2 regions of the Streptomyces sp. NPDC051217 genome follow, and region 1 is predicted to be linked to the other one. Evidence: predicted binding sites of a transcription regulator. Region 1 holds the regulator's gene; the other holds the start of a gene.
The links. Region 1 encodes HspR, which represses chaperone genes until heat shock. Its sites were predicted from a motif close to TTGAGNNNNNNNNNCTCAA; they were not measured.

Region 1 (5,163 bases):
GTGGACGCCGAGATCGTCGACGACGAGAAGCCCAAGAAGGACGGTGCCGCGTGACGGAGGAGACTCCGGGCTTCGAGGAGGAGCCCGACGTCCCTTCCGGCGCCACCCCCGAAGACGCCGCGCCGAAGGCCGCCGAGCCGGACTCCGCCAAGGAGCCGGGCCCGGCGGCCCCCCCGGCCGGGGACGTACAGCACGACACCACACAGATCGCCCTGATCGCACAGCTGGACCAGGTCCGTACGGCGCTCGGTGAGCGCACGGCAGACCTCCAGCGGCTTCAGGCCGAGTACCAGAACTACCGCCGCCGGGTCGAGCGGGACCGGGTCACGGTCAAGGAGATCGCCGTCGCGAGCCTTCTGACCGAGCTGCTGCCCGTCCTCGACGACATCGGGCGCGCCCGGGAACACGCCGAGCTGGTGGGCGGGTTCAAGTCGGTGGCGGAATCGTTGGAGACGGTGGCCGCGAAGATGGGCCTCCAGCAGTTCGGCAAGGAGGGCGAGCCCTTCGACCCGACGATCCACGAAGCCCTGATGCACAGCTACGCGCCGGATGTCACCGAGGACACGTGCGTCGCGATCCTGCAGCCTGGGTACCGGTTCGGCGAGCGGACGATCAGGCCCGCCCGCGTCGCCGTGGCGGAGCCCCAGCCGGGGGTCCAGCCCGGGGAGAAGGCATCGAGCGCCGACGAGCCGGACACGGACGAGGAGAGCGGTGGCCCGGACGAGGGCTGACGTGCGGACAAGCGGTGCGGACGGGCAGTACGCATGACGGGCAGTGAGGAGGGACGTCGGGAATGAGTACCAAGGACTTCGTGGAGAAGGACTACTACAAGGTTCTCGGCGTCCCCAAGGACGCCACCGAGGCCGAGATCAAGAAGGCGTACCGCAAACTCGCCCGCGAGTTCCACCCGGACGCCAACAAGGGTGACGTCAAGGCCGAGGAGCGCTTCAAGGAGATCTCCGAGGCCAACGACGTGCTCGGCGACCCCAAGCGGCGCAAGGAGTACGACGAGGCGCGCTCGCTCTTCGGCAACGGCGGCGGCTTCCGGGCCGGCCCCGGGGCCGGTGGCGGCGGTTCCTTCAACTTCGACCTGGGCGACCTCTTCGGAGGCGGCCCCCAGGGCGGTGGCGGAGGGCCCCAGGGCCAGGGCGGCGCCGGCGGCTTCGGCGGCGGGCTCGGGGACGTGTTCGGCGGCCTCTTCAACCGAGGCGGTCCCGGCACGGGGACGCGTACGCAGCCGCGCCGCGGCCAGGACATCGAGTCCGAGGTGACGCTCAGCTTCACCGAGGCGGTCGACGGGGCCACGGTCCCGCTGCGGATGTCGAGCCAGGCGCCCTGCAAGGCGTGTTCGGGCACCGGCGACAAGAACGGCTCGCCGAGGGTCTGCCCGACCTGCGTCGGCACCGGACAGGTCTCGCGCGGCACGGGCGGCGGCTTCTCGCTGACCGATCCGTGCGTGGACTGCAAGGGCCGTGGGCTGATCGCCCAGGACCCCTGCGAGGTCTGCAAGGGCAGCGGCCGTGCCAAGTCCTCGCGGACCATGCAGGTCCGCATCCCGGCGGGCGTCAGCGACAGCCAGCGGATCCGGCTGCGCGGCAAGGGCGCGCCCGGTGAGCGCGGCGGCCCGGCGGGCGACCTGTACGTGGTGGTCCACGTCGGCTCGCACCCGGTCTTCGGCCGCAAGGGCGACAACCTCACCGTCACCGTGCCGGTCACCTTCGTGGAGGCGACACTCGGCGGCGAGGTCAAGGTCCCGACGCTGGGCGGACCACCGGTCACCCTGAAACTGCCCGCGGGCACGCCCAACGGCCGTACGATGCGCGCCCGGGGGAAGGGCGCCGTACGCAAGGACGGCACCCGTGGCGACCTCCTGGTCACCGTCGAGGTGGTCGTCCCCAAGGATCTCGGCGCCGAGGCCCGTGACGCGCTGGAGAGTTACCGGAAGGCGACCGCGGGGGAGAACCCGCGGGACGAGCTGTTCCAGGCAGCGAAGGGAGCGTGACTCCAATGGACGGGGTCGGGCGGCGTCGACCGCACTCATCGTTCAACCCGGCCTTCGAACTGACCGAAGAGTCGCCGGTGTACGTCATCTCGGTGGCGGCCCAGCTGTCGGGTCTGCATCCGCAGACCCTGCGCCAGTACGACCGGTTGGGCCTCGTCTCGCCGGACCGTACGGCGGGCCGCGGCAGGCGCTACTCGGCGCGCGACATCGAACTGCTCCGCCATGTCCAGCAGTTGTCGCAGGACGAGGGCATCAACCTGGCCGGCATCAAGCGCATCATCGAGCTGGAGAACCAGGTCGCGGCGCTACAGGCACGCGTCGCCGAACTGGGCGCGGCGGTGGACGGCGCGGCGGCGGCGATGCGCCAACGCGAGGCCCAGGTCCACGCGTCGTACCGCCGGGACCTGGTGCCGTACCAGGACGTGCAGCAGACGAGCGCGCTGGTGGTGTGGCGGCCGAAGCCGAAGCTGTCGTCGGACTAGAACACAGGACCTGTGGACGAAGGCCCGTTGTCTCCCGGATGTCTCGGGAGGACAACGGGCCTTCCTCGTTGCTCGGCAAGGGCTACTGGGGGAGGCCCCGCACGCCCTCCGGAGGGCTGGGGGTCTCGGGGTCGATCAGGCCCGACTGGACGAGCAGGGCGCCGAGATGGGTGCGGCTGGAGGCGTTGAGGGCCTGCATCAGTTTGGCTATGTGCGAGCGGCAGGTGCGGACGCTGATGCCCATCCGGCGGGCCACGGCCTCGTCGGTGGTTCCTTCGACGAGGAGGCGGGCGATGCTGCGCTGGACCGGGGTCACCGGTGCGTCCGGTGAGATGGTGGGCGGGCGTTCCGTCATGGGGGTGGCCTGGCCCCACAGGACCTCGTAGACCTGCACGAGGTAGGTGATCAGGGCCGGGTGCCGGATCTCCAGGGCCGTGTGGCGGTTGGCGCTGGCGGGGATGAAGGCCACCGCGCGGTCGACGATGATCAGGCGCTCGACGGTCTGCTCGACCGTGCGTACCTCCAGCCGGTCGGCGGGGACCTGCTCCAGGTACTCCTTGATGTGCGGGCTGTAGCGCGCCGGGTGCTGGTACAAGTGCCTCAGGTGGGCGCCGCGTTCGATGGCGGCCAGAGAGCGGGCCAGCCCCGCCATCATGAGTTTGCGCTCCCTGCTGAACCCCGGCTGGACCGTCAGGATCTCCTTCGTCGCCGCGCGGGCGGCCTCGCCGACCTTCGCGTCGATCAGCGCGTGCCCGTCGAGCATGGTGATGGAGAGGCTGGGATCTTCGGCGACGACGGCGCTCAGTGGCGCGAGCGAGTTGACCAGGGAGGTGGTCAGCTGGACGCGTTCGTGGATCTCACGTGTGATGGGCTGGAGGAGACGCGCCAGAGCGGCGGACGGCAGCACCGGGCTCATCCACACGGGGTCCAGAGGGTCGGGATACAGGAGCGCCATGTCGAGGAGGCAGGGCGCAGGCGCCAGTGCGGCGCGAGTGATCCGCCCTCTGCGCAGAGCCTCGGTGTAAAGACCGATCGCCGTCTCGCACAGCTCCCGGTCGCCGTGTGGATGGCGCGTCCGATTCTCTCCGGTTTCGCCTATTTCGGCACCCTCCACTTTCTGCAATGCAGCAAGATGACGGTGGTGCGATTCTAGTCGGTGGAGGAGGGTTGCTGACGGGTAGGAGCGGTCAACTCCCGGACCGTACAGCGGCCGTGACCGCGTCTCCCCCCGGCGTGAGCACGGACGTCATCCCCGTCCGTCCCGCTTGTTCGCCGAAGGCGCGGTGTCTTCGGAAAGCTCAGTGATCGTGGTCCAGAATGCCCGACTGGGCGATGAGGTAGCCGAGTTGGGCCCTGCTGCCGCTGCCGAGCGTGGTGCTCAGTTTGGCGATGTGCGCACGGCAGGTGCGGACGTTCATGCCGAGCCGGCGTGCGATGGCCTCGTCCACGTGGCCGTCGATGAGGAGTTTGGCGATGGAGCGCTGGATGCTGGTGATGCCGTCGATCTCCGGCGCGTACGACAACTGTTCGTCCCAGGGGGTGCCGTGGAGCCAGAACTGCTCGAAGACTCCGACGAGATACTGCACGAGACCCTCGTGGCGGAGTTCCAGGGCGATCCTGCGGTCGCTGCGGGCGGGTACGAAGGCCACTTTGCGGTCGACGATGATGAGGCGCTCGATGATCTCCTCCAGCGTTCGCACCTCCACCCCGTGCGGCGCGACCCGTTCCACGTAGGCGAGCGTGGCGGGGTGATGCCGGGCCGTGTGCTGATACAGGGTCCGCATCTTCACGCCGCTGTCTATCAGTGGGCGGACCCTGCGCAGTGCCTCCTCCTGGGAGCCCGGTTTCCGTCCGCTGCCGGGCTGGACCGTGAGCAGTTCCTCGGTGCACTCCGCCGTTACCCGGTCCAGGGTGGAGTTGATGAGGCTCAGCCCTTCGAGCACGGTGATCGCGTGCGTGGCTGACGGGTCCATGGCGGTGAGCGTCATGAACGGCTCGAAGGTCTCCGCGAGCGACATGGCGAGCTGCCGCCGCTCCTGGATCTCCCGCTCCAGGGGATGCGTGAGCTGATTGAGCGCGATCGACGGGGATACCGGACGGAGCCACTGGGCATCGTCCGGGTCCGGGCGCAGCAGTGCGAGGGCGAGCAGGCAGGGTGCGGCCTCCACCTCCGACCGGGACAGCCGGCCGGAGCGCAGAGCTGCCGCGTAGAGATTTTTGCCGGCTTCGCATAGTTCGCCAGGCCCATGCCTATGTCCGTCAATTCCCTGACTTGACTGCATTTGACACCCCCTCAGGGTCCTGAATTACAGGAACATGATGCCCGTGCTCGCTGGTGGAAGCGTTCGGCGTGGGCCATCGTCTTAGTCGCGGGGGGAGGATAGTGATCAGAATGGGGTGGAGATCGTCCATGAAGAGGATGGCTCGCGCGTTTTGCGTACTTGCTTTTGCGGTGGCCGTGACGGGTTCGCTCGTCGCGGGTGGCACCCCCGCGGCGGACAACGTGTCTGTATCCGCCGTGCAGGCTCTGCCGAGTGATCCCTCCTGGGACAGCGCACCGGTGGACTTGGGCGCATGACTGTCCCGCCGGACGACAGGGTCTTTCGGCGAGAGATGGCTTCGGCCTACCGATCGGGATGGCACTTCATCGATCTCGTCACGGCGATCCCTCACCGTGGT
Region 2 (5,163 bases), on a different contig from region 1:
TGGCGCGGCGAGCCGCCCCTGCTCCCGGCCCTGGCCGGCCGGGCCGCGCCCGTAAGGGACGGACGGGACGTGCGCCCGGGGCGCGGGACGCGGGGCGAGCGGCCCGCGCGGCCGGACCGCGCCGGACCCTCGTCCTGCTCGCCTCTGCCGCCCGGCGACCGGCTCATGGCGCCGGTGTCTCCAGGGCGTACCCCACGCCGTGCACCGTACGGATCCGCTCGGCGCCGATCTTCCGGCGCAGCGCCTTGATGTGGCTGTCGACCGTGCGGGTGCCGGAGGCGTCCGCCCAGTCCCACACCTCGGCCAGCAGCTGCTCGCGCGAGAGCACCGCGCGTGGCGTGTTCGCCAGGCAGACCAGCAGGTCGAACTCGGTGGGCGTCAGATGTACGTCCTCGCCGCGCACCCGCACCCGGCGCTGCGCGTGGTCGATCTCCAGCTCGCCGAGGCGCAGGATGCCGCTGCGTGGTGTCACGGCGGCCAGCGCCGCGCGTTCCACCCTTCGCAGCAGCACATGCACCCGGGCCGCCAGCTCCCGCATCGAGAACGGCTTGGTCATGTAGTCGTCGGCCCCGACACCGAGCCCCACGAGCATGTCGGTCTCGTCGTCGCGCGCCGTCAGCATCAGCACCGGCACCGGACGCTGCGCCTGGACACGGCGGCAGACCTCCAGACCGTCGAAGCCGGGCAGCATCACGTCGAGCACCATCAGATCGGGCTGCCAGGCCTCGGCGGCGTCGACGGCGGCAGGGCCGTCGACAGCCGTCTGGACGACGAAGCCCTCGGCACGCAGCCGGGCCGCGATGGCGTCCACGATCGTCGCGTCGTCCTCGACCACGAGCACCCGGCGCTGCGCGCCGGGTGTGGCCGCGACCCCGTTCTGGCTGGTGTGTGTCTGCTCCATCGCCCCGCCCCTGGTACGTTCCGCGATCCGTGTTCCTCGATCCACAAACTTCGTGAGGATGTGGATCCCGTGTGTGGGGAGCAGCGTAGAGGCACCGGAGGGGTCCCGGCTACGCAGGGCGAATGCCGAGATGGACCACGTCAGGCACTCCCCGGGCAACTTGGATCTCTTCCGTCCTAACCCCGGTGAAACCGGCATTCCGCAGAGCGTCCTCGAACGCGAGCGAGGGCTGTGCGGACCAGACGGCGAGGACTCCGCCCGGGTTGAGCCGGGCCAGGCAGGCGGCCAGTCCGCCGGGCGTGTAAAGGCTCGCGTTCTCTTCCGTGACGGTCCAGCCGGGTCCGTTGTCGATGTCCAGGCAGAGCGCGTCGTAACGGTCGAGGGGCTGGTCGTCGCCTTCCGCGGCCTCCGTCTGCGTACGGATGTAGTCGACCAGATCGGTGTGGAGGATCACAGTGCGCGGGTCGCCGAGCGCCGCGCCGGAGATCCGGGCGAGCGGTCCCTCGTGGTGCCAGTCGATGACCGCCTGCTCGCGCTCGACCACCACGATCCGGCCCCAGCGCTCGTCGTCGGCGGCGTGCGCGAGGGAGAAGCCGACGCCGAGGCCGCCGATGAGGAGGGACGGCAGGCCGTCGCGCCGGTCGGGGGCGAGGGCGGCCTGCGCGGCGTCGATCAGCAGGCGCTCGGAGCGGCCGTCGGAGGTGTCCATCAGGAAGGTGCCGTTGGCGATGATCTCGTGGATGTCACCACCGTCACCGGTGCCGGCGCCCCGGCCGTCGCCGCCGGGCCGCCGCCGCAGGACGACCTCGCCGTACGGGCCGTCGCGCCGGTCCAGGGTGACGGGGCGGTCGTGGGTCGCTTCGGACATGGGGTCGGGCACGGGGATGTCTCCTCAGTTCTGTGGCTGACCGGGGCCGACGCCATCCTCGCGGGATGGGCGCGGCGACGACAAACCGGTTCATCGGGCGTATGCCCGGGGGCGGCGCGGGCAGTCGTGCACGGGCGCGGCGGAACCGGGCGCGTCATCCGTCCGTCCCGCGGACCACGCCCGTCAGCGGGCCCTGGAGCCGCCAGCCCAGCGAGGTGTAGAGCGGTAGGCCGTCCCTGGTGGCGGAGAGGACACCGGTGGTGGCGCCCGCCTCGGCGGCGGCCGTTTCGAGGGTACGCATCACCAGGCGGCCGAGGCCGCGCCTGCGGTGGTGCGGCCAGGTCTCGACCTGGTCGACGACGGCTGTCGCGCCGGCGCGTGCCGCGCCCACATGGGTCGCGGAGTCACGGGTCGCGCCCTCACCTGTCGTGGCGACCTGGCCGCGTGCGGCGGGAGAGCCGTCGGGAGCGGCCACCCGCACCAGGAAGAGGCCGCCACGGGTCTCGGTCCGCACGGTGTAGCCGTCGGGCGGGACCGGCACGGCCGAGGGGCGCGGCTCCCGGAACGTCATGAAGCCGGGGTCGTCCGGCACCGTCCACCCCGGCGTGATCCACTCGGCCACCCGCTCCGGCGGAGCGGGCACCTTCAGCCAGGCGCCGGGCTCGGTGACGGTTTCGCAGAGCTTCCTTACGGAGGGCTCGTCGGGCTCGGGAAGTACGTGCCGGAACACATGGCCGGACAGGCCGACGTCGATGCGATAGCCCCACGGCTCCACGACCGGTGCCGGTGTCGAGCGGGAGACGGCCCAGCCCGCCACCCATGCCGATGTAATGGTTGAAGTGCCCATTGGAACATTACAGCGCATGTCGCTGTTCTTTCACGAGGGCCTTTCTGAACGAAGGGGTTCCGGGAGCCGGGATCGCTCAGAGCGAACACCCTCCCGAGGTATCGGGGAACAACCCGAGGCTCACAAGCATTGAGTCTGCATAGCTCAACTTTTTGAACTGCCGAAGGGGAGACCATGGCTGTCACGTCCACACCGCTCACCCTGCCCGTGCTGCCGCTCGACGACGAGGTCGTGCTGCCCGGGATGGTGGTGCCCCTGGACCTGTCCGACACCGAAGTACGCGCCGCCGTAGAGGCCGCCCAGGCGGCCGCCCGCGACGACTCCGACGGGGGAAAGCCGAAGGTGCTGCTCGTGCCGCGCCTCGACGGGGCATACGCGGGGACAGGCGTCCTCGGGACCGTCGAGCAGGTCGGCAGGCTCTCCGACGGCGACCCCGGCGCCCTGATCCGCGGCAGGGGCCGCGTCAGGATCGGCGCCGGTACGACCGGGCCCGGCCGGGCCCTGTGGGTCGAGGGTCTGCACGTCGACGAGACCGTGCCCGACCCGCTGCCCGGTTCCGTCACCGAACTGATCAAGGAATACAAGGCTCTCGCCACCGACTGGCTGAAGAAGCGCGGCGCCTGGCAGGTCGTGGACCGTGTCCAGCAGATCGAAGACGTCTCGCAGCTCGCCGACAACGCCGGCTACTCGCCGTTCCTCAGCACCGCCCAGAAGGTCGAGCTGCTGGAGACCGCCGACCCGGTGGCGCGTCTGAAGATGGCGACCGACCAGCTCCGCGAGCACTTCGCCGAGCAGGACGTCGCCGAGTCCATCGCCAAGGACGTCCAGGAGGGCGTCGACAAGCAGCAGCGCGAGTTCCTGCTGCGGCGCCAGCTCGACGCCGTACGCAAGGAGCTGTCCGAGCTCAACGGCGACGCCGCCGACGAGTCCGACGACTACCGGACCCGCGTGGAAGCAGCGGATCTGCCCGAGCACGTCCGTGAGGCGGCGCTCAAGGAGGTCGACAAGCTGGAGCGGTCGTCCGACCAGAGCCCCGAGGGCTCGTGGATCCGCACCTGGCTGGACACCGTCCTCGAACTGCCGTGGAACGAGCGGTCACAGGACGCGTACGACATCCGGGGCGCCCAGCGCGTCCTCGACGCCGAGCACGCCGGCCTGGACGACGTGAAGGAACGGATCACGGAGTACCTGGCCGTCCGCAAGCGCCGTAACGACCGCGGCCTGGGTGTCGTAGGAGGCCGCCGCGGCGGCGCCGTCCTCGCCCTCGTCGGTCCGCCCGGCGTCGGCAAGACCTCGCTCGGCGAATCCGTCGCGCACGCCATGGGACGTTCCTTCGTCCGCGTCGCGCTCGGCGGTGTCAGGGACGAGGCGGAGATCCGCGGCCACCGACGTACGTACGTGGGCGCGCTTCCGGGCCGCATCGTCCGGGCGATCAAGGAGGCCGGTTCGATGAACCCGGTCGTCCTGCTCGACGAGATCGACAAGGTCGGCTCCGACTACCGGGGCGACCCGGCCGCCGCCCTCCTCGAAGTCCTCGACCCGGCGCAGAACCACACCTTCCGCGACCACTACCTTGAGGTCGAACTCGACCTCTCCGACGTGGTCTTCCTCGCCACCGCGAACGTCCTGGAGTCCATCCCCGAGGCACTGCTCGACCGGATGGAGCTGGTCCGTCTCGACGGCTACACCGAGGACGAGAAGGTCGTCATCGCACGCGACCACCTGCTGCCCCGGCAGCTGGAGCGGGCCGGTCTGGAGACCGGCGAGGTCACGCTGGAGGACGAGGCGCTGCGCAAGCTGGCGGGCGAGTACACCCGCGAAGCGGGCGTACGCAACCTCGAACGCTCCATCGCCAGACTGCTCCGCAAGGTCGCCGCACAGCACGAGCTGGGCGAGCGTCAGCTGCCCTTCTCCGTAGGAGACGGCGATCTGCGCGGCCTCATCGGCCGGCCGCACCATGTGCCCGAGTCCGCCCAGGACCCGGCCGAGCGCCGCACCGCGGTACCGGGTGTGGCCACCGGCCTCGCCGTCACCGGCGCGGGCGGGGACGTCCTCTTCGTGGAGGCGTCGCTGGCCGACCCGGAGACGGGCGGTTCGGGTCTCACCCTGACCGGTCAGCTGGGCGACGTCATGAAGGAGTCGGCGCAGATCGCGCTCTCCTTCCTGCGCTCGCACGGCGCGGAGCTGGAGCTGCCCGTCGCGGACCTGAAGGACCGGGGCGTGCACATCCACTTCCCGGCCGGCGCGGTGCCGAAGGACGGCCCGAGCGCGGGAATCACGATGACGACGGCGCTCGCCTCGCTGCTGAGCGGACGCCAGGTCCGTACGGATGTCGCCATGACCGGCGAGGTCTCGCTGACCGGACGTGTCCTGCCCATCGGCGGTCTGAAGCAGAAGCTGCTGGCCGCACACCGCGCGGGCATCACGACCGTCGTGATCCCGAAGCGGAACGAGGCGGACCTGGACGACGTCCCCGCCGAGATCCTGGAGAAGCTGGAGGTCCACCCGGTGACGGATGTACGCCAGGTTCTGGAGATCGCGCTCTCG

Region 2: the regulator HspR is predicted to act here: its motif matches at 2,746-2,764, upstream of lon (endopeptidase La).

The regions. Positions count from the first base shown of each region.
Region 1 is NZ_JBITEV010000016.1:139,573-144,735, reverse strand. It holds gene dnaK (molecular chaperone DnaK) at 1-54, shown strand, start outside; gene grpE (nucleotide exchange factor GrpE) at 51-731, shown strand; gene dnaJ (molecular chaperone DnaJ) at 794-2,002, shown strand; gene ACIBBB_RS29875 (heat shock protein transcriptional repressor HspR) at 2,008-2,484, shown strand; gene ACIBBB_RS29870 (LuxR C-terminal-related transcriptional regulator) at 2,567-3,583, opposite strand; gene ACIBBB_RS29865 (helix-turn-helix transcriptional regulator) at 3,783-4,766, opposite strand; gene ACIBBB_RS29860 (hypothetical protein) at 5,059-5,163, shown strand, end outside.
Region 2 is NZ_JBITEV010000006.1:116,223-121,385, reverse strand. It holds gene ACIBBB_RS16105 (response regulator transcription factor) at 164-901, opposite strand; gene ACIBBB_RS16100 (spermidine synthase) at 1,011-1,769, opposite strand; gene ACIBBB_RS16095 (GNAT family N-acetyltransferase) at 1,924-2,616, opposite strand; gene lon (endopeptidase La) at 2,791-5,163, shown strand, end outside.